4 regions of the Thioalkalivibrio sp. AKL6 genome follow, and region 4 is predicted to be linked to each of the others. Evidence: predicted binding sites of a transcription regulator. Region 4 holds the regulator's gene; each other region holds the start of a gene.
The links. The regulator sigma-54, encoded in region 4, starts transcription at its own class of promoters, with help from an activator protein. The targets are predictions, from matches to a motif close to TGGCANGNTNCNTGCTT.
Positions count from the first base shown of each region.

Region 1: a site for sigma-54 is predicted at 2,486-2,502, ahead of D575_RS0106670 (lipid-binding SYLF domain-containing protein). Genes of this name have one in related genera too.
Region 2: a site for sigma-54 is predicted at 2,798-2,814, ahead of glnA (glutamate--ammonia ligase). Genes of this name have one in related genera too.
Region 3: a site for sigma-54 is predicted at 1,546-1,562, ahead of D575_RS0112530 (CmpA/NrtA family ABC transporter substrate-binding protein). Genes of this name have one in related genera too.

Region 1 covers NZ_AQXS01000009.1:304,482-311,944, forward strand. The annotation lists gene pyk (pyruvate kinase) at 1-1,294, shown strand, start outside; gene fba (class II fructose-bisphosphate aldolase) at 1,373-2,437, shown strand; gene D575_RS0106670 (lipid-binding SYLF domain-containing protein) at 2,569-3,348, shown strand; gene bioD (dethiobiotin synthase) at 3,288-4,007, opposite strand; gene D575_RS0106680 (phosphoribosylaminoimidazolesuccinocarboxamide synthase) at 4,004-4,900, opposite strand; gene purE (5-(carboxyamino)imidazole ribonucleotide mutase) at 5,192-5,701, shown strand; gene D575_RS0106690 (5-(carboxyamino)imidazole ribonucleotide synthase) at 5,698-6,879, shown strand; gene D575_RS0106695 (class I SAM-dependent methyltransferase) at 6,876-7,463, shown strand, end outside.
Region 2 covers NZ_AQXS01000009.1:56,824-64,286, forward strand. The annotation lists gene glyS (glycine--tRNA ligase subunit beta) at 1-321, opposite strand, end outside; gene glyQ (glycine--tRNA ligase subunit alpha) at 391-1,335, opposite strand; gene D575_RS0105455 (cation diffusion facilitator family transporter) at 1,422-2,675, shown strand; gene glnA (glutamate--ammonia ligase) at 2,896-4,305, shown strand; gene asnB (asparagine synthase (glutamine-hydrolyzing)) at 4,534-6,552, opposite strand; gene D575_RS0105470 (aspartate carbamoyltransferase) at 6,648-7,463, opposite strand, start outside.
Region 3 covers NZ_AQXS01000011.1:374,986-382,448, reverse strand. The annotation lists gene D575_RS0112535 (nitrate regulatory protein) at 1-1,277, shown strand, start outside; gene D575_RS0112530 (CmpA/NrtA family ABC transporter substrate-binding protein) at 1,742-3,046, shown strand; gene ntrB (nitrate ABC transporter permease) at 3,095-4,033, shown strand; gene D575_RS0112520 (ABC transporter ATP-binding protein) at 4,059-4,859, shown strand; gene nirB (nitrite reductase large subunit NirB) at 4,859-7,348, shown strand; gene nirD (nitrite reductase small subunit NirD) at 7,345-7,463, shown strand, end outside.
Region 4 covers NZ_AQXS01000008.1:83,595-91,057, reverse strand. The annotation lists gene rapZ (RNase adapter RapZ) at 1-163, opposite strand, end outside; gene hprK (HPr(Ser) kinase/phosphatase) at 171-1,202, opposite strand; gene D575_RS0103515 (PTS sugar transporter subunit IIA) at 1,251-1,718, opposite strand; gene hpf (ribosome hibernation-promoting factor, HPF/YfiA family) at 1,722-2,060, opposite strand; gene D575_RS0103505 (RNA polymerase factor sigma-54) at 2,077-3,561, opposite strand; gene lptB (LPS export ABC transporter ATP-binding protein) at 3,650-4,420, opposite strand; gene lptA (lipopolysaccharide transport periplasmic protein LptA) at 4,417-4,956, opposite strand; gene lptC (LPS export ABC transporter periplasmic protein LptC) at 4,937-5,476, opposite strand; gene D575_RS0103485 (HAD family hydrolase) at 5,515-6,054, opposite strand; gene D575_RS0103480 (KpsF/GutQ family sugar-phosphate isomerase) at 6,054-7,031, opposite strand; gene D575_RS0103475 (calcium/sodium antiporter) at 7,028-7,463, opposite strand, start outside.

The DNA.
Region 1 (7,463 bases), on a different contig from region 4:
CCTGGCGCGGCTGCGGGCCGCCTCCGAGCGCGCCGGCCGTTGCGTCGGTGTCCTGGGCGACCTGCAGGGCCCCAAGATCCGCATCGACCGCTTCCAGCAGGGCAAGGTGCAGCTGGAAGAGGGCGCGCCCTTCGCGCTGGATGCCGAGCTGGATCGCGACGCGGGCGATGCCACCCAGGTCGGCCTGACCTACAAGGACCTCCCGGACGACGTGCGCACGGACGACATCCTGCTGCTGGATGACGGTCGTATCGTGCTCAAGGTCACGGCGGTCAATGGCAGCCGGATCGAGACCACCGTCGAGGTCGGCGGCGAGCTGTCCAACAACAAGGGCATCAACCGCCAGGGCGGCGGCCTGTCTGCGCCCGCGATTACGGACAAGGACCGCGACGATATCCGCCTGGCGGCCGAGCTGCAGGTGGACTACCTGGCCGTCTCGTTCCCGCGTTCCGCCCAGGACCTGCACCTGGCGCGGGGCCTGTTGAAGGATGCCGGCTGGGAGGCCGGGATCTGCGCCAAGATCGAGCGCTCCGAGGCCTTGGAGGTGATCGACGAGATCATCGCCGCCTCGGAGGTCATCATGATCGCCCGCGGCGATCTGGGCGTGGAGATCGGTGACGCCGAGCTCCCGGGGGTGCAGAAGACCCTGATCACGCGCGCGCGCAGCCTCAATCGTCTGGTCATCACTGCGACCCAGATGATGGAGACCATGATCCAGAACCCCATCCCGACCCGCGCCGAGGTATTCGACGTGGCCAACGCGGTGCTGGACGGTACGGATGCGGTGATGCTCTCTGGCGAGACCGCGACCGGGCGTTATCCTGCGCGCGTGGTCACCAGCATGGACCGGATCTGCGAGGCTGCCGAGCGCCAGCGCGCCGCACGCCAGTCGGACCATCGCATGGATTCGACCTTCGGCCGGGTCGACGAGGCCATCGCGATGGCCACCATGTACACCGCCAACCATCTCGATGTCTCCGCGATCGCCGCGCTGACCGAGTCCGGATCCACGGCGCTGTGGATGTCGCGCATCAGCTCGGGCATCCCGATCTACGCGCTCACCCAGCACGAATCCACCAGCCGCCGCATGACGCTTTATCGCGGCGTCTATCCGGTGACCCTGAAGCCGATCCCCGAGAGCCACGAAAGCGTGAACCGTGAGGCGGTGAACTTGCTCAAGGCCGAGGGCGTCGTGCAGGATGGCGAGTTGGTCATCATTACCAAGGGCGACCTGCAGGGCGAGCATGGCGGCACCAACGCCATGAAGATCGTGCGCGTCGGCGAACTGGCCTGAACCGCGCACCGCCCGCAGTCGCCAGCCAGATAATCGACTTTTTCACTACCTCAGTCCGAATCCCGTAAGGAGGAATCCATGGCTCTAATCTCACTTCGCCAGCTTCTGGACCATGCCGCCGAGCATGGCTATGGCATGCCGGCGTACAACGCCAACAACATGGAGCAGGTCCATTCGATCATGGAAGCGGCCGCTGCGGTCGACTCCCCGGTGATCATTCAGGCCTCCGCCGGTGCCCGCAAGTACGCCGGCGAGCCCTTCCTGCGCCACAACATCATTGCCGCCATCGAGCAGTACCCGGACATCCCGGTTGTGCTGCACCAGGATCACGGCTCCGAGCCGGCAGTCTGCCTGCGCTCCATCCAGTCCGGCTTCAGCTCGGTGATGATGGACGGCTCCCTGATGCCTGACATGAAGACCCCGGCCTCTTACGACTACAACCGTGACGTGACCGCCAAGGTCTCCGAGATCGCTCACGCCTGTGGCGTGTCCGTGGAAGGCGAGCTGGGTTGCCTGGGCTCCCTGGAAACCGGCATGGCCGGCGAGGAAGACGGTTCCGGCGCCGAGGGCCAGCTGTCCCACGACCAGCTGCTGACCGACCCGGACGAGGCTGCCGACTTCGTGAAGAACACCAAGTGCGACGCCCTGGCGATCGCCATCGGTACCTCGCACGGCGCCTACAAGTTCACCCGTCCGCCGACCGGTGACATCCTGGCCATCCAGCGCGTGAAGGAGATCCACGCCCGCATCCCGGATACCCATCTGGTCATGCACGGCTCCTCCTCCGTTCCGCAGGAGTGGCTGCAGATCATCAACAAGTACGGCGGCGACATGGGCGAGACCTACGGCGTGCCGGTCGAAGAGATCCAGGAAGGCATCAAGCACGGCGTGCGCAAGGTCAACATCGACACCGACCTGCGCATGGCCTCCACCGGTGCGGTGCGCAAGTTCCTGGCCGAGAACCCGAAGGAATTCGATCCGCGCAAGTTCCTGAAGGCCTCGACCGCCGCGATGAAGGACCTCTGCCAGGCCCGTTACGAGGCCTTCGGTTGCGCCGGCATGGCGTCCAAGATCAAGCCGATCTCCCTGGACGACATGGTCAAGCGCTACCTGTCCGGCGAGCTGGATCCCAAGGTCAACTAATCCTGCGGATTGCAGCACGAAAAAGGGGGCTTCGGCCCCCTTTTTTTGTGCCATGATGAATGTATTCGTTAGGGAGACGCCGACGCATTCGCGCGGCCGCGTCTCCCTTGGCCTTTCTGGAGGTTTCCACGATGCAACGACTGATCCTTTTCTGCCTGACGACGCTGGTGTTTGCCGCCATGGTGGGGAGCGCTCACGCGAACCCGTTCAGCCGCGAGATCGATCCGCAGGACATCATCGATCGCGCCCAGGCGACGGTGGAGAACATGGCGACCCACCCCGAGTACGAGTCCCTTAAAGAGGACCTGCGCGACGCCCGCGGCGTGGTGATCTTCCCGCGCGTGGCTCGCGGGGCCTTCCTGATCGGAGGCTCCGGCGGCATCGGCGTGTTCCTGGCCTGGGACGACGAGCGCGGCGATTACTCGCCGGTGGCGTTCTACTCCCTCGGTTCGGTCAGCTTCGGCATGCAGTTCGGTGGTGATGCCGCCGAGGTGGTGATGGTCGCGCGCACCCAGGATGCGGTGGACTCGATGTTCGGGTCCGCGATCCGTCTGGGGGGCGACGCCTCGGTGGCTGCCGGTCCGGTCGGCGCGGGCCGGAGTGCCACCCCGACGGCCGACTTCCTGTCCTACTCGCGGGCGCGGGGTGCCTATCTGGGCATGAGCTTGTCCGGCTCGCGCATGACCGTGCGCGACGACTTCAACGAGGCGTATTACGGCGAGTCCCAGCGCCCGGTGCATATCATCGAGAGCCGCCGCGTCGACCGCGAGGGGACCCGTGCCCTGCGCGAGACCCTGGCCGGGTTCCGTGTTGACGAAGAGGAAGCCCCTGCGGCCTCCGAGGACCGCGGTCAGGAGCGTGAGTCCTCCGGCGGCGTGCGCCCGGACAACTTCGAGGTGGAGAGCTTCTGAACCAGCGCCGCGCGGGTGATTCCTTCCGCTGACTCGATGATCGGGGCGCTCGTGCGTGAACGCAGCGCGGCCGCATTGTCGAGGCGCGGGTCGGCATCCACCCGGCGCCGGTTCAGCACGATCCCGGCCAGTTGCAGGCCGCGTCGTTCCAGGGCCTCCAGGGTCAGCAGGCAGGTGTTCAGCGTGCCCAGCCGGTCCTCCGCCACCAGCAGGACCGGCAGCCCGAGGGCCTCGGCGAGGTCCGCGTTCAGCCCATCGGCACACAGCGGCGAGTAGAAGCCCCCCGCACCCTCCACCAGCCGCGGGCCCGTGCCGTCGGGGGCGCAGGCCGCGGCCAGCTCCGCGATCGTCAGGCGCACGCCCTGGTTCGCGGCGGCCTGGTCCGGGGCGATGGCATCGGGGAAGCGCCAGGGCGTGACCTGCTCGATGGCGGCGTCCGGAAGGCCCGCCGCGCGGGTCAGGTTCATCCCGTCCTCGGGCCGCAGCCCATCGGGGCCCGGCGGGCAGCCGGATTCCACCGGCTTGCGCGGTTGCGGCCGCAGCCCATGGTCCCGCCAGAGTTCCAGCAGCGCGCAGCTGACGAAGGTTTTGCCGACGCCGGTATCGGTGCCGGTGACGAACAGGCCCTGCGGGGGCGCTCCTGTCTGTGTCGGGCTCATGCGTCGCGGGTCAGGCGCTCCAGGGCCTCGCGATAGCGCGCGGCGGTCTGTTCCACCACTTCGGCGGGCAGCTCGGGGCCGGGCGCCTGCTTGTCCCAGTCCAGGGTCTCGAGGTAGTCGCGTACGTACTGCTTGTCGAAAGACTCGGGGCTGGTGCCCGGTGTATAGCGGTCGGCGGGCCAGAAGCGCGAGGAGTCCGGGGTCAGGACCTCGTCGATCAGATGCAGGGTGCCGGCGGCATCGACGCCGAACTCGAACTTGGTGTCGGCGATGATGATGCCGCGCTCGGCCGCGTAGTCGCGCGCCATCGCGTAGATCGCGAGTGCTGCGTCGCGCACCTGTCGGGCCCGTTCCGCGCCGATGGTCGCCACCACGGCATCAAAGTCGATATTGGCATCGTGGTCGCCGACGTCGGCCTTGGTGCTGGGGGTGAAGATCGCCTCGGGGAGCTTCGAGGCGAGCTCCAGGCCGGCCGGGAGCGGGATGCCGCAGACCGCGCCGCTGGCCTGGTAGTCCTTCCAGCCGGAGCCGATCAGGTAGCCGCGTACCACCGCCTCCACCGGTAGGGCCTCGAGCCGCCGAATCACCAGGCTGCGTCCTTCCAGCGGGGCGCGAATGGCCGGGTCCGGGATCACCCGTTCCAGCGGGATATCGGTCAGCTGGTTGGGGATGCCCAGCTCGCGCTCCACCTTGTGCATCCAGAACTGCGTGATCTCGGTCAGCACCCGGCCCTTCTCGGGCACGGCCGTGGGCAGGATCACGTCAAAGGCGGACAGGCGGTCGGTGGTGACCATCAGCCAGTGGTCGGCGTCCACCGCATAGAGATCGCGCACCTTGCCGCGATGGACGAGTTCGAGGTCGGGGATGTGGCTTTCAAGCAGGGTGTCAGTCATGCCGCGATTCTACCGGGCGCGGGCCTTGCGCACCACGAAGCGGACGAAGACACGAAGAAAAGCGATCCACAAGGAGACGCGACGATCGGCAGCAAGCGCATGGGCGCGTCGCGCCTTATCCTCCGGCCATTCACGCCCCCCGCTTCGCTCTCACCAGTGAGGCCTTCCGGCCTCTGGGTCTCCCTGTGGATCGCTCCTTGATCGGGCTTTTCTGCGCGTCCGGGAGCGCTTCGTGGTGCGCATGGCTTGTCGGGTGGGGCCGGGGTCGCTATCGTTCGGGCCATGACTGAGATGGCAGGCAATTCGGCGGCGCCTCGCGTGGGCGTCGTGATGGGGAGCACCTCCGACTGGGCGACCATGGAGCGGGCGGTGGATGTGCTGGACGAACTCGGGGTCCCGTTCGAGGCCCGGGTGGTGTCGGCTCACCGAACACCGGATCTCCTGTTCGAGTACGCCGAGCAGGCGCGCGAGCGGGGCCTGCAGGCGATTATCGCCGGGGCCGGCGGGGCGGCGCACCTGCCGGGGATGCTGGCGTCCAAGACGCCGGTACCGGTGCTCGGGGTGCCGGTTGCCTCGCGCCACCTGAAGGGGCAGGACTCGCTGCTGTCCATCGTGCAGATGCCGCGCGGCATCCCCGTGGCGACCTTCGCGATCGGCGAGGCGGGCGCGGCCAACGCCGCCTTGTTCGCCGCCGCGATGCTGGCGAACCACGATCCCGATCTGCGTGAGCGTCTGGATGCCTTTCGCCAGTCCCAGAGTCAGGCCGTGCTGGGGCAGACTCTGCCACCGGACCCGTCATGATCCAGCCCCCTGCGACCCTCGGGCTGCTCGGTGGCGGGCAGCTCGGCCGCTATTTCGTGGAGGCCGCACAGGGAATGGGCTATCCCGTATGGGTCCTGGACCCGGACCCGGCGAGCCCGGCCGGGCGAGTGGCGGCGCGGCACCTGTGCCAGGCCTTCGACGACCCCGATGCGCTGCAGGCCCTGGCCGGGGCCTGCGCGGTCATTACCACCGAGTTCGAGAACATCCCGCGCCCGGCCGTGGAGTGGCTGGATGCCCGCGCCTGTCTGCGCCCGGGGCCGCGCGCCCTGAGCATTGCCCAGGATCGCCTGGAGGAGAAGGCCTTCCTCGGCGAGATCGGTGTGGCGGTGGCTCCCTGGCAGGCGGTCCTGGCCGGCCAGACGCCCGAAGTGCGAGCGGACGCGGGAGGGCCGACGTTCCCCGCGATCCTGAAGACTGCGCGCCTGGGTTATGACGGCAAGGGCCAGGTCCGGCTGGCGCAGGCCGGCGAGTTGCCCGCGGCGCATGCGGAGCTGGGACTGGTGGACTCCGTGCTGGAGGCCCAGGTCGAGCTGGAGCGCGAGCTCTCGGTGCTGGTGGCGCGAACCGCGGACGGATCGAACGAGGCCTTTCCGGTGGCGGAAAACACCCATCACGAGGGCATCCTGCACCTGACGCGGGTGCCGGCCCGAGTCGGTGACGAGCCGCGCGAACGCGCCACGGCGATCGCCCGGCACATTGCCGAGCAGCTCGATTACCAGGGGTTGCTGGCGGTGGAGTTCTTCCTCACGGTGGAGGGTGAGTTGCTGGTCAACGAGATCGCGCCGCGTCCGCACAACTCCGGGCACTACACCCAGGATGCCTGCACCGTCAGCCAGTTCGAGCAGCAGGTGCGCGCGGTCTGCGGGCTGGGATTGGCCCCGGCCTTGCTGACGACCCCGGTGGCGATGGTGAACCTGCTGGGTGACCTGTGGCCCGCCGCAGCGGAACCCGACTGGCAAGACGTGCTGGCTGCCGGCCGCGCGCGGCTGCATCTGTATGGCAAGGCCGAGGCCCGGTCCGGCCGCAAGATGGGGCACGTCAACGTGCTCGGTCTGCCGGGCGAGGACGACGCCGGCGCCGCGGCCGCCACCGCCGAGGCCCTGTGGCAGGGCCTGGCCAAGGCTGTGGGGCGGACTGTGGACGGAGGGATGGCATGAAGGAGGGCTTCCCCACGATCCAGGCGCGGCGTACCCGTCAGGCGGAGCTGAAGCGCGACCTGGAGTTCGAGGACACGCTGGCCGGAGAACACCTGCGGTTCCGCACGACCTGGGGCCTGTTCTCGCCGCGCCGCATCGACGATGGCACGCGGATGTTGCTGGAGCGCATCGAGGTGGAGCCAACCGATGCCTGCCTGGATCTGGGCTGTGGCTATGGCCCGATCGGCCTGACGCTGGCGCGCAAGGCCTCGCAGGGACACTGCACGCTGGTGGACACCAACTTCCTCGCGGTGGAGTACAGCCGGCGCAATGCCGAGCTGAACGGCATCACCAATGTGGACTGCGTGACCAGCAACGGCTTCGCGCAGATCCGTGACCGGCGTTTCGATCTGGTCACCTCGAACCTGCCGGCCAAGGTGGGGCGCGAGATGCTCTACACCTACCTGCTGGACGCCCACGAGCAGATGAACCCGGGTGGACGCATCTATGTCGTAACTATTACCGGGTTGCGGCGGTTCATCGAGAAGGGGTTCAAGGAAGTGTTCGGCAACTACGACAAGGTCAAGCAGGGCCGCGAGTACACT
Region 2 (7,463 bases), on a different contig from region 4:
CTCCAGGCGCTCGACCTCGACGCCACAGGATCGGGCAAAGCCCAGCACGGCCTTGGTCGGCTCGCCGGCATCGTCGAAGGCCGCGGCCACTGCCGGGCCGCGGCGCTCCTGCAGCTGGTCCGGCTGGCGCGCGGGTACGCTCGGGAACAACACGGCCAGGCGCCGCGGGGTGGCGAAGGCCTCGGGCTCGCCCGGCTCCAGCCCGGCCTCGCGCAGGCGGGTGGTCAGGCCCTCGGCCAAGGCGTCGCGCAGGCGCGCGAGGGCGGTCGGGGGCAGCTCCTCGGTGCCAAGTTCGATCAGGAGTTCGCGGGCTTCGGCCATGTCGGGTCCAGGTTGGGTCCAGTACGCGCCGCGCGACCCAGGGGGCCGGCCGGCGCGGGATTGCGGGATTCAGGCGGCGTCGGGCTTGTTCGCGTCGTCTTCGGCACACAGCGGGAAGCCCAGGGCCTCGCGCGACTCGTAGTACTTCCGGGCGACGTTCCGCGACAACTCGCGCACGCGCAGGATATAGCGCTGGCGCTCGGTGACCGAGATCGCGCCGCGCGCATCCAGCAGATTGAAGCTGTGCGAGGCGCGCAGCATCTGCTCGTAGGCCGGCAGGGGCAGGCCCAGCTCGATCATGCGATCGCTCTCGGTCGCGTGCTGGTCGAAGGCGGCGAACAGGGCGTCGCGGTCGGCATGCTCGAAGTTGTAGGTGGACTGCTCCACCTCGTTCTGGTGGTAGACGTCGCCGTAGGTGATCGCGCGGCCGTCCGGGCCGTTGGTCCAGACCAGGTCGTAGACGCTCTCCACACCCTGCAGGTACATCGCCAGGCGCTCGAGGCCGTAGGTGATCTCGCCGGAGACCGGGTGGCAGTCGAGCCCGCCCACCTGCTGGAAGTAGGTGAACTGGGTCACCTCCATGCCGTTGAGCCAGACCTCCCAGCCCAGCCCCCAGGCGCCCAGCGTCGGGGACTCCCAGTTGTCCTCGACGAAGCGCACATCGTGGGTCAGGGTGTCGAACCCGAGCGCCTCCAGCGAGCCCAGGTAGAGCGCCTGGATGTCCGGCGGCGAGGGTTTCAGCAGGACCTGGAACTGGTAGTAGTGCTGCAGACGGTTGGGGTTGTCGCCGTAGCGCCCGTCGGTCGGGCGGCGGCTCGGCTGCACGTAGGCCGCGCGCCACGGCTCCGGCCCGATGGAGCGCAGGAAGGTCGCCGGATGGAAGGTCCCCGCGCCCATCTCCATGTCGTAGGGCTGCAGGACCACGCAGCCATGATCGTTCCAGTAGTCCTGCAGGCGGCGGATCAGGTCCTGGAAGGTCGGGCTGCTGCTGGGCGGGGTGCGTTCTTGCGACATGCGGGATCCCGGGTCAGGGCAAAGCCGACAGTATATCGGCCCGGCTTCGGCCACGGCCACCGCTCGCGTTGGCGCGGGCGTTTTGCATGCAGCCAAAGCGCGCCCATACTGGGGCCCTGATTCTGTTCGGGAGAGCGGCCCTGAGCGACCCCCTCGCCAATTCCGGACCTTCGGACACGCCGGAGAACGACCAACGCTATCGCGATACCCGCCGGGTCACGCTAGTGGGCGCGGCCGTGAACGGCTTCCTCGCCGTGGCGCAGCTCGTCAGTGGCTGGCTGCTGAACTCGCAGGCCCTGGTGGCGGACGGCGTGCATACCCTGTCGGACCTGATCACCGACGGGGTGGTGCTGTTCGCGGCGAGCAAGGCGGCCGCCTCCCCCGATCAGGAACACCCCTACGGTCACGCGCGGATCGAGACCCTGGCCACGGTGATCGTCGGGGTCTTTCTGGCGCTCGCGGGTCTGGCGATTGCCTGGGCTGCCGGCAACCGCCTGGTCGAGCCCGAGGCCATGACCGGCCCCGCAAACATGGCGATCGCCTTTGCCCTGCTGACCCTGGTGGCCAAGGAAGGCCTGTATCAGTACACCCACCGGGTGGCCAAGCGCCTGCGCTCGCGGATGCTGGATGCCAATGCCTGGCACCATCGCACGGACGCGATCTCGTCGCTGTTCGTGCTGGTCGGGGTCGGTGCGGCGGTAGCCGGGTTCCCGTGGGCGGATGCCCTGGCCGCGCTGATCGTCGCGCTGTTCATCCTGCATATCGCCGGGCGCCTGATCGTGCGTAGCGCGGCGGAGCTGATCGACACGGCCCTGGAGCCGGAGAAGGTCGAGCGCATCCACCGCACGATCATGGATGTGCCCGGGGTCAAGGATGCGCACATGCTGCGCACCCGCCGCCACGGCAGCGAAGTCGTCGTGGACGTGCATATCCAGGTCGCGCCGATGATCTCGGTCTCCGAGGGTCATCGGATCGCCGATGCGGTGTTCCACGCGGTGACCGACGAACACGAGCGGGTGAACGACATCACCGTGCACGTGGATCCGGAAAACGACGCGGAACAGGCCCGGAGTTCCATGCTGCCGCTGCGCCCGACGCTGGTGGAGGCCCTGCGCGAGGCCTGGGCCGATACCCCGGAGCTGGATGCGGTGGAGCACATGTCGCTGCATTATCTCGGCGGTCGGGTACACATGACGCTGACCCTGCGCCTTGACGGGGCAGCCGCCCCGGCAGACCTCGAGGCCCGCGCCCAGGCCCTGGCCGACCGGCTACACCGCCATCCCGGGGTAGGCGACATGCTGGGCGAGGTCACGCTACTCTATCGGCCCTGCACCCATTAGGTGCGCGCCAACAACAATGCGCACGAAACTTGTGCAGACAAAGCACCAGATTGGTGCACCCAGGATGCGGCGGGGCGCCCCGGGTGCCCGTTTTTCGCGCGCCCGGGCCAAACAGGACCGGATGGCATGATGCCTGCATAATGAACCGCGACGCCGCGCAAGCGCCCGACGGGCCGGCCGGCCACCTTTGAATACCCAAGTAAAGACCAAGGAGATCCCCATGTCCGCAGCCGACGTGCTGAACCAGATCAAGGAAAAGGAAGTTCGCTTCATCGACTTCCGTTTTACCGACTCCAAGGGCAAGGAACAGCATGTGACCGTGCCGGCCCACGACATCGACGAAGAGACCTTCGAGGAAGGCAAGATGTTCGACGGCTCGTCGATCGCCGGCTGGAAGGGGATCAACGAGTCCGACATGATCCTGATGCCGGACGCCGAGTCCGCGGTCCTCGATCCGTTCTTCGAGGACATGACCATGAACATCCGCTGCGACGTGGTCGAACCGGCCACCATGCAGGGCTACGACCGCTGCCCGCGCTCCCTGGCGCGCCGCGCCGAGGCCTACCTGCAGAGCACCGGCATCGCCGACACCGCGCTGTTCGGACCGGAGAACGAATTCTTCATCTTTGACGATGTGAAGTGGGGCACCACCCTGTCCGGCTCCTACTGCCGCGTGGATTCCCAGGAGGCCTCCTGGAACTCCGAGCGTGTCTACGAGGACGGCAACATCGGTCACCGCCCGGGCGTGAAGGGCGGCTACTTCCCGGTCCCGCCGGTCGACAGCCTGCACGACATCCGCTCCACCATGTGCGAAGTGATGACCGAGATGGGCCTCGAGACCGAGGTGCACCACCACGAGGTGGCGACCGCCGGCCAGTGCGAGATTGGCGTGGGTCCCGCGACCCTGACGCAGAAGGCCGACGAGGTGCAGATCCTGAAGTACGTGATCCAGAACGTGGCCCACGTCCACGGCAAGACCGCGACCTTCATGCCCAAGCCGATCGTCGGTGACAACGGCTCCGGCATGCACGTGCACCAGTCGCTGTCCAAGGACGGCAAGAATCTGTTCTCCGGTGACCTGTATGGCGGCCTGTCCGAGACCGCGCTGTACTACATCGGCGGGATCATCAAGCACGCCCGCTCGCTGAATGCCTTCACCAACCCGTCCACCAACAGCTACAAGCGTCTGGTACCGGGCTTCGAGGCGCCGGTCATGCTGGCCTACTCCGCCCGCAACCGCTCCGCCTCGCTGCGTATCCCGTTCGTGATGAACCCGAAGGGCCGTCGCGTCGAGCTGCGCTTCCCGGACTCCACCGCCAACCCGTATCTCGCCTTCGCGGCGATGCTGATGGCCGGCCTGGATGGCATCCAGAACAAGATCCACCCGGGCGACGCGATGGACAAGAACCTCTACGACCTGCCGCCGGAAGAAGAGAAGGGCATCCCGCAGGTCTGCCATTCGCTGGACCAGGCGCTGGAAGCCCTGAACCAGGATCGCGAGTACCTGACCCAGGGTGGCGTGTTCACCGACGACATGATCGATGCCTACATCGACCTGAAGATGGAAGACGTCACGCAGATGCGCATGACCACCCATCCGATCGAGTTCGACATGTACTACAGCCTGTAAGGCCGCCGCTTCCGGCCCCTCGGGGCCGCGAAGCTATCAGCCGCCCCCGGCCCCTGGCCGCGGGCGGCTTTTTTGTGGCTGTCGCGCACGATCCGTGCGCAGCCGGTAACGGATGAGGGCGTCCACCGCCTGTCGAGACCCCGACCGGCCCTGTTGGCCAGAACGAAAAAGGCCCCGCGGATCCTGGTCCGCGGGGCCTTCTGGGTCACTCGAGGCTTGCGCCCGTGATCAGGCGTGCCAGCCGAACTCCTCGGCCTTTTGCCGCGCCAGCGCCGGGATGTCGGTGGCGACGAACTGGGCGTGCAGCACCTGGACCCCGATCATGTGGTTGATCACCGCGTCCAGCTGAACCTGGGTGGCGGCCGGCGTGTCCTCGGACTCGTGCAGCTCGAACACCTGACGCACGCCCTCCGGGTCCAGCAACCCGGCCTCGGCGACCTTCTCCGGGGACAGATAGCGATCGGCCAGGGCCTTCATCGCCGCCCACTTGACCGGGTCGGTGTGCGCGGGCGGCGCCATGAAGGCGAACTTCTCGCGCTCGTAGAGCACCTTCGGCAACAGGCCCTTCATCGATTCGCGCAACACGTACTTCTCGGTGGAGCCCTTGATGCGCATGGTCGGCGGCAGGTGGGCGGCGAACTCGGCCAGGTGGTGATCGAGGAACGGCGGACGCGCCTCCATCGAATTGGCCATGTCCATGCGGTCGCCGCCCCAGGTCAGGATCTGGCCCTCCAGCATGGTCTTGATCCAGACGTACTGAGCCTTGTCCAGCGGATGCCGGCCTTCCAGCATGTCGTCATCCAGGGCGTTGGCGATCGCCTTGCCCGGCTTGTAGTCCTGCATGCGCTCGCGGCGCTTCGGGTGCAGCAGGCCCGGCACGTGGTCGGCCGCGGCCAGCCACGGCTGCAGGCAGGACGGGGTGAAGCCCATCATCTGCGTGAAGTCGGGGTCGTTGACCTCGTCCTCGGCCAGCATCGCACCAGAGACCAGCTCGTTGGACTCGTTCAGCATCTGCTGCCAGGCCTGGCGGTCGGCCTCCGGCAGGGTATCCAGGCCGTGCAGGAACATGTCGCGGCGGAAGGCCGGATAGCCGCCGAACAGCTCGTCCGAACCCTCGCCGGTGACGACGACCTTGTAGCCGGCCTTGTTCACGTGGCGGCTCATCAGCAACTTGGCGACACCCAGGGTGTTGTAGATGGTGCGCTCGGCGTGCCAGAGGGCCTCTTCGAAGTTGTCGTAGAGGTGGTTGGCGTCCAGGGTCATGATGTCCTGGTCGGCACCCACGCTCTCGGCCATCTCGCGGGCGATCGCGGTCTCGTCATAGTCGTCGTTGTCGAAGCCGATGGTGAAGGCCTTGACCGGCGCCTGCTGGCTGGCCGAGGCCAGCCCCAGGGTGATGCAGGAGTCGATCCCGCCGGAGAGGTAACAGGCGACCGGCACGTCGGCCTCCAGGCGCAACTGCACCGCCTCCATGAGCTGGTCGCGCACGCCCTCGATCCAGTACGCCTCGTCGGTCTCGCTCTCGGGCGGGCGCTCGGAGGCCAGCGGGAAGTCCATGTCCCAGTACTTCTCCTGGCGGATCTTCAGCTTCCCGTGGGCGCGCTCGACGATCACCATGTGGCCGGGCTTCACCTGCTGGATGTCCTCGAAGGCGGTGGTGCCGGGCACCATGGTCTGCATCAGCTGGTGGTAGAGGCCGTCATCGGAAAACTGGCGCGGCACATCGGGGTTGGCGAACAGCACCTTCAGCTCGGAGCCAAACACGAAGCTGCCGTTGGCCTCGGTGAAGTACAGCGGCTTGATGCCGAAGCGGTCGCGGATCAGTATCAGCCGGTCGTGCTTGCGGTCGTACAGCGAGATCGCGAACTCGCCACGGAAATGCTTGACCGCGTCCTCCAGCCCTTCGCGCTGGTACAGGTGCATGACCATCTCGGAGTCGCTCTTGGTGCGGAACTTCACCCCGCGCGAGGTGAGATCGGTGCGGATGCGCTTGTAGTCGTACAGCTCGCCGTTGACCGCGGTCATGATCTCGCCGCTGTCCATGCAGAACGGCTGACGGCCGCGGTTCTCGTCCAGGTCGATGATCGACAGACGCGCATGGGAAAAGCCCACACCGCGGTCATCCTGGGTGCGGTAACCGAAGCCGTCGGGGCCGCGGTGATACTGGATCGCGGCCATGTTGACCAGGGTTTGCGGGTCGACCTTGCGGGTCGGGTCGGCGTGAAAGATTCCTGCAATGCCACACATGGCATGTCTCCTTGGTTATCCGTTCGGGGCGAGCGGGGCGCGGGCCGGGCAGGCCCGGCGCGCCACGCCGCTCGCGGTTCAACTAAAAGGCGGCGTCAGCCGTCCGGGGTATCCATCACCGCGCTGATGCGGCGTACCACCGTGGTCAGCAGCGCCATGCGCACGAATACGGCCCCGCGGGCCTGGGCGAAATACCAGTTGTGCGGGGTGGCATCGAGGTCGGTGGAGAGCTCTTCACCTCGCGCCAGCGGATGCAGAACCACTGCGCCCTCCTTCAGCGGGGAGTGGCGATCCAACTTCAGCCCCTCGCCCATCGCCTCGAAGGTGTCACCCACCCAGGCGATCGCGTTGATGTACACGACATCCAGATCCGGCAGCGCCGGGTCCAGGTCGTGCACCACGCGTAGCGAGATCCCGGCCTCTTCCAGTTCCTCGCGCTGACCCGGATCGAAATTCTCGTCCTCGCGCGAGACGAGCACGATCTCGTCGATCGCCTGCGGGAACAGGCTCAACAGGCGCAGCAGGGAGCGCACCGTGCGCATGCGCGAGGGCACCCCGATGATGCCGACCTTGATGCGCTGCTCCGGGGCCACCTCGCCGGTGAACAGCTCCGGGCGCCACTTGGCCAGGGCGTAGACGTCCGCCAGCGCCTGGGTCGGGTGTTCGTCGATCCCGTTGCCGGCGTTCACCAGCGGGATGCGCAGGTTCTCCAGCATGTTGTGCGCGGCCTCGCCGTCGGAGGAGCGCAGGACCAGCACATCACCGTAGTTGTTGAACATCTCGGCGATGTCCGCCAGCGATTCGCCCTTGGCAATACCGGTGCTCTTGGGGTCGGTAATCGACATGACCGAGCCGCCCAGGCGGTGCCAGGCACTCTCGAACGACAGCCGCGTGCGCGTGGACGGCTCGTA
Region 3 (7,463 bases), on a different contig from region 4:
AAGAGGCTATTGGCGATTTCCTGGTCGCCTCGCGCAAATGCGAGGTAGTGAGCCTGGAGCGCCTGCTGGAGGCCGTGCAACTGGTCGGGCGCATCCGTGCCCTGGTGCATCAACTGCAGCGTGAACGCGGCGCTTCCAGCCTCTGGATCGGCTCGGCTGGCCAGCGTTATGCCGAGGAGCTGGGGCAGTATCGAACCGAATCCGACACCACGGCGGCGGCCTTTCGCGAACACCTTGATGGCTGGTTACAGCCGGGGGCCTGTGCCCATGCACGCGGCCGGTTGCTGGGACGCATGGCACTGGCCTTGCACGGACTGTCCGGGCTGCCCAGCCTGCGCGAGGAGGTCAACGAGCGCACGCTTTCGCCAATGGAGGCGATGCGCGGCTTCAGCGAACTGATCCGTTCGCTTCTGGGCGTGGTATTCGAGGCTGCGGACTCGGCTACCGACCCGGAGGTCTCCGGTGCACTGGTCGCTCTTTTGAACTTCATGCAGGGCAAGGAGCTTGCGGGTCAGGAGCGTGCGATCGGCGCGGCCGGCTTTGGCCAGGGCGTGTTCGACGGCGAGTTGCGTCAGGCCCTGCTGCACCGCATCGATGCCCAGGAGCGTTCGTTTCACATCTTCTCCGAGTTTGCCCCGGAATCGGCCTGCGGTGCCTGGCGTCAGTTGCAGGGCGCGAGCTTCGCGGCCGAGGTCGAGCGCCTGCGCCGTCAGGCCTGCACCCAGGCCGATGGCCAGCCGGACCCGGCGCGGGCCGAGGCCTGGTTTGCCTGCGCCACCGCGCGGATCGACGCGATGAAGGAGATCGAGGACCGGCTGGAGATGCATCTGAACGAGTGCTGTTCGGCGCGTATCGCGGCGGATCGCGCGGACCTGGGTGCGGTGCGTGACCGTATCGCGCAGCTGGCCGAGTCGGAGCTGCGTGACAGCGTGCCGTATGCGGTGTTCTTCGGTGCGCCCGAGGGGCTGGATTCCGACGGCGTGGGCGGCGATAACCCGCTCAATGTGCCGATCGTCGGACATTCGGTGATGGACCTGGTGCAACGCCAGGCCAGTCGTCTGCAGTCGGTGGAGGACGAGCTGCAGGCGGCGCGCCAGGCCTTGGCCGAGCGCAAGACGATTGAGCGAGCCAAGGCACTGCTAATCCAGCATCGCGGCCTGACGGAGGACCAGGCCTACAAGCTCCTGCGCCAGACTGCGATGAACCAGAACCGGCGTCTGGCCGAGGTGGCCGAGGCGACCGTCGCCATGTCCGACCTGCTGGGGAAGGGCCTGTAGGAGCCGCCTTGGCGGCGAAGCCCCTGCCAAAGTCCGGCGCGGGCAGGGGCTTCGCCGCCAAGGCGGCTCCTACGGCGGGTTAGGTCGCCCTCTGGCAGCGCACTATTGCAGGTCAACTGCACCGCAAGTGCGCCCCAGGCTGGTGCCTTAGGGATCGGCTTCCGGACTTCGGGCTTCCCGCAAGCGTTCGACCCGGTGTTCGAAACCATCCGATTTTTCCGCGCCACGTGGCGATTGTTTCCCGCATGGTCGCCTAGCAACGGCTAATTGGCACACCTCCTGCAGGAGTATGGGCAAGACGAGCCAACGGCGGTTCGTCGCCTGACAACAGGGAGACCCGATGACCGGGGCTCCCGTGAGACTGGACAAAGGCGTCCATCACCCGGCTGCACAAGCGGCCGGGCTGATGCGACGCCTTTTGTCGTTTTTGGGATGTGTTTGCTGACAAGGGGAGTGAACCCGTAATGACCGATCAAACGAACGACACGAAGAACACCTCCGGCCTGTCGCGCCGGCGTTTCCTGGGCGGCATGGCCGCCGGAATCGGCGCCACGGCAATGGGCCTTTCGGGCGCGGCGCCCTGGGGCTATGCGAAGGCCGGCAATGGCAAGCCGGAGACCACCGAGGCGAAGCTCGGCTTCATCGCGCTGACGGATGCCGCACCGCTGTTCATTGCGCTGGAGAAGGGCTTTTTCGCCGCTCACGGCATGCCCGATGTGCAGGTGCTGAAGCAGTCCTCCTGGGGCACGGTGCGCGACAACCTGGATCTGGGGTCGCAACGCGGCGGAATCGATGGATCGCACATTCTCACGCCAATGCCCTACCTGATCCATCGCCGGGGCACGCCGATGACGATCCTCGCGCGACTGAACCTGGCCGGGCAGTGCATCTCGGTCGGGGACGAGTACGCGGACCTGAAGGTCGGCACCGACACCACGGAGTTCAAGGGCGCCCTGGCCGAGAAGGCCGCCGGCGGTGACGACATTCGTGCGGCGATGACCTTCCCGGGCGGGACCCATGATCTGTGGATCCGCTACTGGATGGCCGCCGGCGGGATCGATCCGGACCGCGACATCGCCACCATCGTGGTCCCGCCGGCGCAGATGGTTGCCAACATGCGCGTCGGGTCCATGGACACCTTTTGTGTCTGCGAGCCGTGGAACATGCAGTTGATCAATCAGGGCATCGGCTACACCGCCAACACCACCGGCGAACTGTGGCACAACCACCCGGAGAAGGCGCTGGGCATGCGTGCCGACTGGGTGGAGGCTCATCCGAACGCGGCGCGCGCCCTGACCATGGCGGTGATGGAGGCGCAGATGTACTGCGAGGACCCGGCGAACAAGGAGGAGGTCGCCGAGATCTGCTCGCGCCGGCGCTACATCCACGCCCCGTACGGCGACATCATCGACCGCATGCAGGGGAACTTCGACTACGGCACCGGCCGCGTGGTCGAGGACCACCCGGACCAGATGCGCTACTGGAAGGACCACGCCTCCTACCCGTTCAAGAGCCACGACCTGTGGTTCCTCACCGAGGACATCCGCTGGGGTTATCTGCCGCCGGATCTGGACATGCCGGCGCTGGTGGACGAGGTCAACCGCGAGGACATCTGGCGCGAGGCGGCCGCCGAGCTCGGTATCGACTCTGCCGACATCCCCGCGTCCACCTCGCGCGGCAAGGAGGCCTTCTTTGACGGCAAGGTCTTCGATCCCGAGAACCCGCAGGCCTATCTCGACAGCCTGGACATCAAGGCGATCGCGTCCTGACGCGGTGGCCCGACGACACCCGAAAAAACGATTCAAGAGGATTCCGCCATGAGTGCCATTCTCGACCGCACCATGACCTTCGGCTCCGGGCGCGAGCGCCCGGTGGTCGAGGCATCGCCCACCCGGCCCGTGGCCCGGAAGGCCACCACCATTGCGGCCAGACCCCAGCCGCGCCCCGGGGCAGATCCCGGGGCCTGGGCCCGGCGCCTGCGCAATACTGCCGCGGTCGTGGTGCCGCCGGTGGTCGTCACAGCGCTTTTTTTGCTTATCTGGGAGATGATGGCGTCCTCCCCGGGAGCCGTGTTGCCCGCCCCGAGCCAGGTGATTACCGACACCTGGGAACTGATCGTCAATCCCTTCTATGACTACGGCGGCAACGACGTCGGCATGGCCTGGCAGTTGCTGGCCAGCCTCGAGCGCGTGGCCTATGGCTATGCGCTGGCGGTGGTCGCCGGCATTGGCCTGGGCGTGCTGGTGGGTCAGTCCACCTGGGCGATGCGCGGTCTGGACCCGTTGTTCCAGGTGTTGCGCACCGTGCCGCCGCTGGCCTGGCTGCCGATCTCGCTGGCCGCGTTCCAGGCCAGCAATCCGTCGGCGATCTTCGTGATCTTCATCACCGCGATCTGGCCGATCATCATCAACACCTCCGTCGGTATCCGGAACATCTCGCAGGACTACGTGAACGTGGCCCGCGTGCTGCGCCTGAACGGCTTCGAGTACTTCACCAAGATCATGCTCCCGGCCGCCGCGCCGTATGTCTTTTCCGGTTTGCGCATCGGGATCGGTCTCGCCTGGCTAGCGATCGTGGCCGCCGAGATGCTGATCGGTGGTGTTGGTATCGGCTTCTTTATCTGGGATGCCTGGAACGCCTCCATGCTCAGCGACATCGTGCTCGCGCTCGTCTACGTCGGCCTGGTCGGGTTCTTCCTCGACCGTCTGGTTGCCATCGTCGGCAACTGGGTTACCCGTGGCACGCAGGCCGGCTGAGCCGGCCCCTTACAGGAGAAACATCATGACCAGCTATCTCTCCATTGAACACGTCCACAAGACCTTTGGCGAAGGGCCTTCGGCTACCGAGGTGCTGCGCGACGTCGACCTGCACGTGGACCGCGGCGAGTTCATCTCCATCATCGGCCACTCCGGCTGCGGCAAGTCGACGGTGCTCAACATCGTCGCCGGGTTGCTGGAGACCAGCACCGGCGCGGTGATCCTGGACGGGCGTGAAGTGAGCAAGCCGGGACCGGATCGCAGCGTGGTGTTCCAGAACCACTCGCTGCTGCCCTGGCTGACGGTGCGCGACAACGTCGCTCTGGCGGTGGACAAGACCTTCAAGGGCACCAAGTCGGCGGCCGAGCGGCGCGAGTGGATCCTGCAGACGCTGGAGATGGTCGGCATGGGCCATGCACTGGACAAGCGCCCGGACGAAATCTCCGGCGGCATGAAGCAGCGTGTCGGCATCGCCCGGGCACTGGCGATGGAGCCGAAGGTACTGCTGATGGACGAGCCGTTCGGGGCGCTGGATGCGCTGACCCGGGCCCACCTGCAGGACGAGGTGATGCGCATCCAGTCGGATCTTGGCAACACCGTGCTGATGGTTACCCACGACGTCGACGAGGCGGTACTGCTGTCCGACCGCATCGTGATGATGACCAACGGCCCGGCCGCGACCATCGGCGAGATCCTGGAGATTGACCTGCCCAAGCCGCGCGAGCGTCTGGCGATGGCCGACAACCCGCAGTACAACCACTACCGGGCCGAGGTCCTGCGCTTCCTCCACGAGCGTCACAAGAACCCGGAAGCGGAGGCTGCGTAATGAACACGTCAAACGACAAGCCGCGGCTGGTCCTGATCGGCAATGGCATGGCCGGGATGCGCACGGTCGAGGAGCTGCTGAAACTCAAGCCCGACATGTACGACATCACCGTGTTCGGGGCCGAGCCCTGGGGCAACTACAACCGCATCATGCTCTCGCCGGTGCTGGCCTCGGAGAAGACCGTCGACGAGATCATGCTGAACGACGATGCCTGGTATGCCGAGCGCGGGATCACCCTGCACAAGGGCAAGCGCATCGAGCGGATCGACCGCGTAAGCCGCCGGGTGATCGCCGAAGACGGCACCGAGGCGCCGTATGACCGGCTGTTGCTGGCGACCGGCTCGGATCCGGTGATGATCCCGGTACCGGGGGCCGACCTCGACGGCGTGGTGGGCTTCCGCGACATCCACGATGTTGAAGCGATGCAGGCCTCTAGCCGTGAGCACAAGCGCGCGGTGGTCATCGGCGGTGGCCTGCTGGGGCTGGAGGCCGCCAACGGCCTGATGCGCCAGGGCATGGACGTGACCGTGGTGCATCTGATGGATCACCTGATGGAGCGCCAGCTGGACCCCGCGGCGTCCGGCATGCTGCGCGCCTCGCTGGAGGAACGCGGCCTGCAGTTCCGCATGGCGCACCAGACCCAGGCCATCCTCGGGAACCAGCGGGTGACCGGCGTGCGCTTTGCCGATGGCAGCGAGATCGCCACGGATCTGGTGGTGATGGCGGTCGGCATCCGCCCCAACACCGCGCTGGCCGAGTCCGCCGGGCTGCACTGCGAGCGCGGCGTGGTGGTGAACGACACCATGCAGACGTATGACCCGGCGATCTACGCGGTCGGCGAGTGCGTGCAGCATCGCGGTACCACCTATGGCCTGGTCGCGCCGCTGTGGGAGCAGGCCAAGGTCTGCGCCAATCACCTCGCGGAATACGGTATCGGGCGTTACGAGGGCTCGATGACCTCGACCAAGCTGAAGGTGACCGGGATCGACCTGTTCTCCGCCGGCGACTTCACCGGTGACGAGACCACCGAGGATCTGGTGTTCCAGGACGCCGCGCGCGGCGTCTACAAGCGCCTGGTGCTGAAGGACAATCGCATCCAGGGCGCGGTGCTCTACGGCGACACCCTGGATGGCTCCTGGTACTTCCAGTTGATGCGCGACGGCACGCCGGTCGCCGACATCCGCGAGAACCTGCTGTTCGGGCAGGCGCATATCGGCGACTCCGGCCACGGCGACGAGGCCTCGCGGGTGGCGGCGATGCCGGACAACGCCGAGATCTGCGGCTGCAACGGTGTGTGCAAGGGCGAGATCGTCCAGGCGATCAGCGAGCACAAGCTGTTTACGCTGGAGGACGTGCGTGCCCATACCAAGGCCTCGAACTCCTGCGGCTCCTGTACCGGGTTGGTGGAGTCGCTGCTGGCGACCGCGCTGGGCGGCGACTATTCCGACGCCCCGGCGAAGAAGCCGGTCTGCGCCTGCACCGACCACAGCCACGACGAGGTGCGCGCGGCGATCACCCGCGACGGCCTGAAGACCATGGACGCGGTCTTCCAGGCCCTCGACTGGCGGACCCCGAACGGCTGTCACGTCTGCCGCCCGGCGCTCAACTATTACCTGCTGGCGGCCTGGCCGAAGGAGTACCAGGACGACGCCCAGTCGCGCTTCATCAACGAGCGCGCCCACGGCAACATCCAGAAGGACGGGACCTACTCGGTGATCCCGCGCATCTGGGGCGGGGTGACCACGCCGGCCGAGCTGCGCGCGATCGCCGAGGTGGCCGAGCGTTACGAGGTGCCCACGGTCAAGTTCACCGGCGGCCAGCGCATCGATCTGCTGGGCGTGGAAAAGAGCGACCTGCCAGCCATGTGGCGCGATCTCGGCAAGGCCGGGTTCGTCTCCGGCCATGCCTACGGCAAGGCCCTGCGCACGGTGAAGACCTGTGTTGGCTCCGAGTGGTGCCGTTTCGGCACCCAGGACTCCACCGGCCTTGGCATCCAGCTGGAACGGATGAGCTGGGGCTCGTGGACCCCGCACAAGTTCAAGATGGCCGTTTCCGGCTGCCCGCGTAACTGCGCCGAGGCGACGATCAAGGACCTGGGTGTGGTCTGCGTGGACTCCGGCTACGAGCTGCATGTCGGAGGTAACGGCGGGGTGAAGGTTCGCGCGACCGACTTCCTCTGCAAGGTGGAGACCGAGGCCGAGGTGCTCGAATACGCCGGGGCCTTCATGCAGCTCTACCGCGAAAGCGCCCGCTACCTGGAGCGCACCGCGCCCTGGATCGAACGTGTCGGGCTGACGCAGGTGAAGGACCGCCTGGTGGACGACGCCGAGAACCGTGCCGCGCTGTACGCCCGCTTCCTTCAGTCGCAGGAGGTGGCGCAGGTGGACCCCTGGGCCGAGCGGGCCGCCGGCCATGCGGCGCACGAGTTCATTCCCATCCGGCCGGTGGATGGCCCGCCGAAGGGCCCGCGCCCGGAGGTGTCGGCATGAGCTGGATCGCGATCTGCCATCTCGCCGAGATCCCGCCGCTGGGCGCGCGGGTCGTCGCCGGCCCGCAGGGTGACATCGCCGTTTTCCGCACCGCGGACGACCGCGTCTTCGCCCT
Region 4 (7,463 bases):
GGTCGGTCTCGGTGTCGTAGTGGCCCTGCCGGACCTGATTAATCAGGTCCGGCAGCAGCGGCAGTGGGAGGTTGTCGACGCAGAAGTAGCCGGCATCCTCCAGGGTGTGCAGGGCCACGGTCTTGCCGGACCCGGACAGGCCACTGACGATTAGCAGGCGCATGGCCGATTCAGCCCTCCGGGTCCGGGTTGGGGACCGTAGTGGCGGGCACCGCGCGATGGTAGGGCGGCTCCTCCGTCTCGCCGCTCATCTGGCGGCGCTGGCGTGCGCGCAGGTCGTCGCCAGCGATATAGCCCTGCATGTGCAGCATGTGGTTGCGCACGGCCGCCTCGATCATCACCGCGATGTTGCGCCCCGGCGCGATCGGCAGGCTGATCAAGGGGACGCGCAGGCCGAGGATATCGATCTCGCCGCGGCGCCCGTTCAGCCGGTCATCGGGGACCGGCGAGGGTTCGCCATGATCGCGCAGGTCGATGATCAGGCGCAGGTACTTGCCGCCCTTGATCGCGGAATCGCCGTACATGGCGCGGATGTTGAGCACCCCAAGACCGCGCACCTCGAGCAGGTCCTGGAGCAGGGCCGGGCAGTGGCCGCGCACGATGTCGGGCGCAATGCGCGCGAACTCGGGGGCATCGTCGGCGATCAGGCGATGCCCGCGCGAGATCAGTTCCAGTGCGACCTCGCTCTTGCCGACGCTGGAGGCGCCGCTGATCAGCACCCCGATCCCGAGGATCTCCATGAACACGCCGTGGCGCACCTCGAAATGGGCCAGGCGCTGCTGCAGGAAATAGCGCAGCAGCGAGATGATCTCGTGACTGCTGGTGCTGGAGCACAGGATCAGCGGCAGCGCCTCCTGCGGGGCGTCGGGCATCTCCGAGAACGGACAGGTGTCCTCGGCGAAGATCACCGCGGTGGTCCCAGTGCGGGCCATCTCCAGGATCAGGTCGTTGCACTGGGTGGCGCTGAGGCTGGAGATGTAGCGGGCCTCGAAGTCGCCGATGATCTGGATGCGGTTGGGCCGGATCAGGTTGAGATGGCCGGCCAGCGGCAGGTCGTCCCCGTCGTCGCCGACCAGCTTGCGGTCGGGTGCTGCGTGTTCGCCGTGTACGAAGCGAAGATCCAGGCGGTTTCCCATGGCCTGGATCAGGCTCTCCACGTTGATGTCGCGGGCGATCCCGCCTTCTCCCAGCGCCTCGTTCATGGCAGACGCTGCGCGCCGGAATCGCGGCTGGCGGCGGGTTCCACGGGCTTAGTCCTCGCTGAAGCGGCGCACGAGTTCCTGTTCCAGGGCCGTCGCATCCCCGGCCCGGCGCAGCGCTCCGATGGTGTCTGGCTGCGACAGGCCGCGGGCGAGCTGGGCCAGCAGGTCGAGGTGGTCGCCGGTGGCGGCCTCCGGGACCAGCAGTGCGATCAGGATATCGACCGGCTCGTGATCCATGGCGTCGAAGTCGACGCCCTTGTCCAGGCGCAGCACGGCCACGCGCGGCGCCTCGAGATCGGCCAGGCGGCCATGGGGAATCGCAACCCCATGGCCGAGACCGGTGGATCCGAGTTTTTCGCGCGCGGACAGGGCCTCGAAGATCGCGTTGCTCCCCGGTCCCGTGCCGTCACCTCCGCCGGCGAGGAGGTCCGCCAGGGCCTCCAGGGCCCGTTTCTGGCTGGAACACTCGGGTTGCAGGCCAATGCGCTCGGAGGTGATCAGCTCGGCAATCGTCATGGATCAGGAGGCCTGCTCGCGGTTGCGCTGGGCACCTTCGGCGCGGTGGTGATCCTTGACCTTTTCCTTGTGCTTGATCAGCTGACGGTCGACTTTGTCGATCAGCGCGTCGATCGCGGCATACATGTCCTCGTGAGAGGCCTCGGCGTGGATGTGATTGCCGCTGACCTGGAGATTCGCTTCGGCCTGGTTGTGCTGATTCCGGGTCTTCTCGTGGGTCAGCACGACGTGGACGTCGATGACCTTGTCGAAGTGGCGCTCCAGCTTCGCGAACTTCTCGTTGACGTAGTCGCGCAGGGCGTCGGTGATGTCCACGTGGTGGCCGGTCAGGTTGATCTGCATGGTCAGGACTCCTTGGTTACTTGCTGCCGGTGGGCATCGAGGCCATCTGCCGGCGTTCGCTGGATGAAGGGATGTGCATCGCCTCGCGGTACTTGGCCACGGTGCGGCGCGCTACGTTGATGCCCCGGTCCGACAGGACCTGGGCGAGCCGGGCATCGCTGAGCGGCTTGTTCGGGGGTTCGTCGCCAATCAATTCGCGAATCATGGCACGGATGGCGGTGGCGGAACACTCGCCGCCATCGTTCGTGCCGACATGGCTGGAGAAGAAATACTTGAACTCGAAGACCCCGCGCGGGGTGTGCATGTATTTCTGCGTGGTAACCCGCGAGATGGTCGATTCGTGCATCTCCAGGGTCTCGGCAATGTCGCGCAGGATCAATGGCTGCATCGCGACGTCGCCATGCTCGAGAAAGCCCTGCTGGCGATGGACGATCGCCTCGGCGACCCGCAGCAGGGTGTCGTTGCGGCTGTGCAGGCTCTTCAGGAACCAGCGTGCCTCCTGCAGCTGATCGCGCATAAAGGCGCTGTCGCGGGCATCCGAGACCTGGCGCACCATGCCGGCGTAGAGGTCGTTGATGCGGATGCGCGGTGCGATCTCCGGGTTTAGATCCACGCGCCAGCCCTCGGTGGTGTGGCGCACGTAGACATCCGGGACTACGTATTCCGAGGTGGCGGAGCTGATCTGTGCGCCGGGGCGCGGGTTCAGGGTGCGGATCAGATCCAGTGCGCGGGCCAGTTCGTCCGGGTCGCGTACGCCGGACTGGCGCTGCAGGGCCTTGTAGTCGCGCTTGCCCAGGCTGTCCATGCCGTGTTCCAGGATCGCCCGTGCGGCCTCGCGGGCCGGGGCGTCCGGGGCCAGTTCGCGTAGCTGGATCTCCAGGCACTCCCGCAGGTTGCGCGCGCCGACCCCCAGCGGGTCGCACTGCTGAATCCAGTGGAGCACTGCCTCGACCTCGTCGACGCCGACGGTTTCATCCTCGCCTCGGCTGATGGTCTCGGCCAGGGTGTCGAGGTCGCCCTCGAGATAGCCGTCGGGGCTGATGGCGTCGATCAGGGCCGCCCCGATGCGCTGGTCGCGCGGTGTCAGATGGCTCAGATGCAGCTGCCACAGCAGGTGATCCTGCAGGCCCTCACCGTCGTCGTCGCTGGTGTTTTCCAGCGGGTCGCGGTCATCCACGCCCTTGTTGGGTGTCGGGGCCGGCTCGTAGATGTCGTCCCAGCGGCTGTCGGTCGTCAGTTCCTCGGGGATCACGTCGTCGCTGGTGGTGGTGGCCTCCATGCGATCGCCTTCCACCAGCTCGCCGTCCTGGTTCAGGCGCTCGGTGTCGGCCTCGGCCTCTTCGTCCTCGACCTGTTCGAGCATGGGGTTGCTCTCCAGCGCCTGCTGGATCTCCACCTGGAGCTCGAGCGTGGACAGCTGCAACAGGCGGATCGCCTGCTGCAGTTGCGGGGTCATGGTCAGCGTCTGACCCAGCTGCAGATTCAGGCCGGGTTTCAGCATCGGGTATGCGGGGCGAGGGTGGGCATTGATGGAATCTTAAAGCCTGCCTTGTGGTTTGTGCACCGACCGGGCCGCATGTGGGGCGCTTTCACAGGCGGAAGTTCTCGCCGAGATAGACCCGGCGCACCTGGGGATCGGCCAGCAGCTCGTCCGGTGTCCCGGCGGCCAGCAGGCGGCCTTCGCTAAGAATATAGGCCCTGTGGCAGATGCCGAGGGTCTCGCGCACGTTGTGATCGGAGATCAGTACGCCGATGCCGCGCTGGGCGAGATGCCGAATCACGTCCTGGATGTCGCCCACCGAGATCGGGTCCACCCCGGCGAAGGGCTCGTCCAGGCAGATGAACTTCGGATCCCCGGCCAGGGCGCGGGCGATCTCGGCGCGGCGCCGTTCGCCGCCGGACAGCGCGATGCCCGGGCTGTGGCGCACGGTCTCGAGCTGGAACTCCTCGATCAGCGCATCGCCAATGCGGCGGCGCTCGTGGCGATCCAGCCCGGGGCGCAGCTCGAGCACGGCCTGCAGGTTGTCCCACACGCTCAGGCGGCGAAAGATCGAGGCCTCCTGCGGCAGGTAGCCGAGGCCGGCGCGCGCGCGCACGTGGATGGGGGCGCGGGTGATATCGCGCTCGCCCAGGGTGATGCGCCCGGCATTGGGGCGGATCAGCCCGACCAGGCTGTAGAAGCAGGTGGTCTTGCCGGCCCCGTTCGGGCCCAGCAGGCCGACCACCTCGCCGGGCGCGAGGTCGACGTCCACCTGGTCCAGCACCGTGCGCTGGCCGTAGCGCTTGGTCAGCTCGCGTCCGATCAGGCGGTCGTTGGTTTGTGCCGATGTGGCGGATGGGCTGGGGGCGGTGGCGTTCATTCGTCGTCGCGCGGCTGGATGGTGATGCGCACGCGCTCGCTGTCGCCTTCGCCGCGTTCGGCCTCGATCACGTCGGTCGTCAGGTCGTAGGTGATGCGCTTGCCGCGCGCCTCCTCGCTGGTGGTGATCACATGGGCCTGGTCGGTGAGGATCATGCGGTCTTCGTTCAGCAGGTAGTCGATGCGCAGGGCGGTGGCAATGCGCATCTCTCCGGTTTCCGGATCGGGTGATTCGAGGCGTGCCGGCTCGCCGTGGGCCTCCATTTCGTAGGGGCGGCGATCGCGGGTGCGCACGTAGACCTTGTCGGCCTCCAGGGTCATGTCGCCGCGGATCACGATCACGTCGCCGGTGTAGGTCCCCAGCCCCTGGCGTTCGTCCATCTCCGCGCGGTCGGCAGTGATCTCCACCGGCAGCGCCGGGCCCGAGCCCTGCTGGGCGAGCGCGGGCGTGGCCAGCAGGGCGAGCAGCAGGAGCGCCGCCACGCGGGCACCCGGTTGGCCCGGACGGTGGCGAAGGCTATGGGGATTCGGGGTCATGCGCGGGATCCTCCTCGCTCGTCTCGCTGTAGAGCGAGTACACGTCATGGAACAACTCTATGGTATCCCCTCGCGAGTCCACGCGCAGACCGGTGCCGCGCTGGAACAGGCCCGGCTGGTTCAGGGTGGAAAGGGCATCCGAAGTGGCGACCATGGTGTCGGTGGCGACGCGAACATCCCGCGAATCGATGATGGTCTCCACGCGTTCGCCGCGGGGCGGCTGTACGCCGTGGGTAGGGCCCACCAGGTCCAGGGTCGCGGCTGCCGGTTGATGCAGCGCGGCCGGGGCGGTCCAGCGCCATTCGATACCGCCCTCGGCGAACAGGTCGAGGTCCGGGTCGTCCACCCACTGGGGGCCGTCACGGCCGAACTCGCGCAGGCGGGTGCCGCGCAGCCGATGGCTCAGTTCGCCGTCGTCGCCGGTGGCATGCAGGGTGAAGCCGTCAATCTGCAGCGTGACCTCGCCCTCGGGCGGGCTCAACTCGGCCTGCGCCAGGGGCGCGGCTGCGAATGCGAGCACGGCCAGGGCCCATCCGAGTCGGCTGCGAATCCTGCGGCTCATCCGTTCAGGTAGGTCTCGAACAGCGCGTCGAGCCGGCCCTGCGCGGCCAGCAGGCCCTCGCAGGCCTCGCGCACGGCCCCGCGCCCACCATGGGCTTCGGTCACCCACTGGGCATGCTGGCGCACCAGCGGGTGGGCGTCGCCGACCGCGATCCCGAGCCCGACCCGCTGCATCGCTGGAAGATCCACGATGTCGTCGCCCATGAAGGCCGCTTCGGCGGGGTCGTGACCGGTGCGCTGCAGCAGTTCGTGCAGGGCTTCGCCCTTGTCGCGGCGGCCCTGGATCAGATGCTCCACTCCCAGGTCGCGCATGCGGTGCTCGACGACCCCGGAGGTGCGCCCGGTCAGGATGGCGATCTCGATGCCGCCGTCCAGCGCCAGGCGGATGCCGTGGCCGTCGCGGCTGTTGAAGGCCTTGTACTGCTCGCCGCCGTCGCCGAGGAACAGGCTGCCGTCGGTCAGCACGCCGTCCACGTCCAGGATCAGCAGGCGAACGGCCTGCTGGTGGGTGCGCAGAGTGGTGGCATCCAGGTTCATCACGCCACCCCGGCGCGCAGCAGGTCGTGCATGTTGATCACGCCCACCAGGCGGTTTTCGGCGTCGGTGACGGGCAGGGCGTTGATGCGCCGGCTCTCCATGGCCTCCAGGGCCTCCACCGCCAGCCAGTCGGGCTGCGCGGTGTGGCCGCCGGTGGTCATGGCCTCGCCGATGGTCAGGCCGTCCAGGCTGTGCCCGGCATCCAGGGTGCGGCGCAGGTCGCCATCGGTGAACACGCCCTGGATCTCGTCGTCGGCGCCGGCCACGATCACCAGCCCCAGGCCCTTGCGGGTGATCTCGAACAGGGCGTCCTTGAGCGGGGCCTCCGGGGTGATGCGCGGGATCGCGTCATCGGTATGCATGATATCGGCGACATGCACCAGCAGACGTCGGCCAAGGCGGCCGCCGGGGTGCGAGCGGGCAAAGTCGTTGGCGGTAAAGCCGCGTGCATCCAGCACCGCGACGGCCAGGGCATCGCCCATCGCCAGCGCCGCGGTGGTGCTGGAGGTGGGAGCCAGGCCCAGCGGGCAGGCCTCGCGCTCGACGCTGACATCCAGGTGCACGGTGGCATCCGCGCCGAGGCGCGAGCCGGGGTTGCCGGTCATCGCGATCAATGGCACGCCCAGGCGCCGGATCAGCGGCAGGATGGTAATGATCTCGTCGGTCTCGCCGGAGTTCGACAGCGCGATGACCACGTCCTCGCGGGTGATCATGCCGAGATCGCCGTGGCTGGCCTCGCCCGGGTGCACGAAGAAGGCCGGTGTGCCGGTGGAGGCCAGGGTCGCGGCCAGCTTGCTGCCGATGTGCCCGGACTTGCCCATGCCGGTGACGATCACGCGGCCCTTGCACGCGAGGATGCAGCGGCAGGCCTCGAGGAAGCGGTCGTCGATGCGCTGGGCGAGGTTGCGTACGGCCTCGGCCTCGTCATTGAGGACGGCCAGGGCGAGGTTGCGGGTGGTTTCGGGGTTGAAGTTCATGCAGTAGCCGTGATTCCCAAATAGACAAGGTAGCTTGCGAAGGCGATGAGGAGAAGGGCGCCCTGCCAGCGCCGGATCTGTCCGCGGCGGCCTAGCGCGATCAGGAATAGCGCCACGGTCAATGCCAGCATCACCGGATAGTCGCGCGTCAGCACATCGGCGTCGATTGCCAGCGGCGCGATCAGGGCCGGAACGGCCAGTACTGCGAGCAGGTTGAACAGATTGGAGCCGACTACATTCCCGATAGCCAGTCCGGCCTCGCGGCGGAAGGCGGCGACCACCGAGGTCGCCAGCTCCGGCAGGCTGGTGCCCACCGCGACAATGGTCAGCCCGATGACCAGGTCGCTGACCCCCAGTTGTTCGGCGATTTCGACGGCCCCCCAGACCAGGGCCTGGCTGCTCGCCAGCAGGAGCAGCAGCCCGAACACGAGC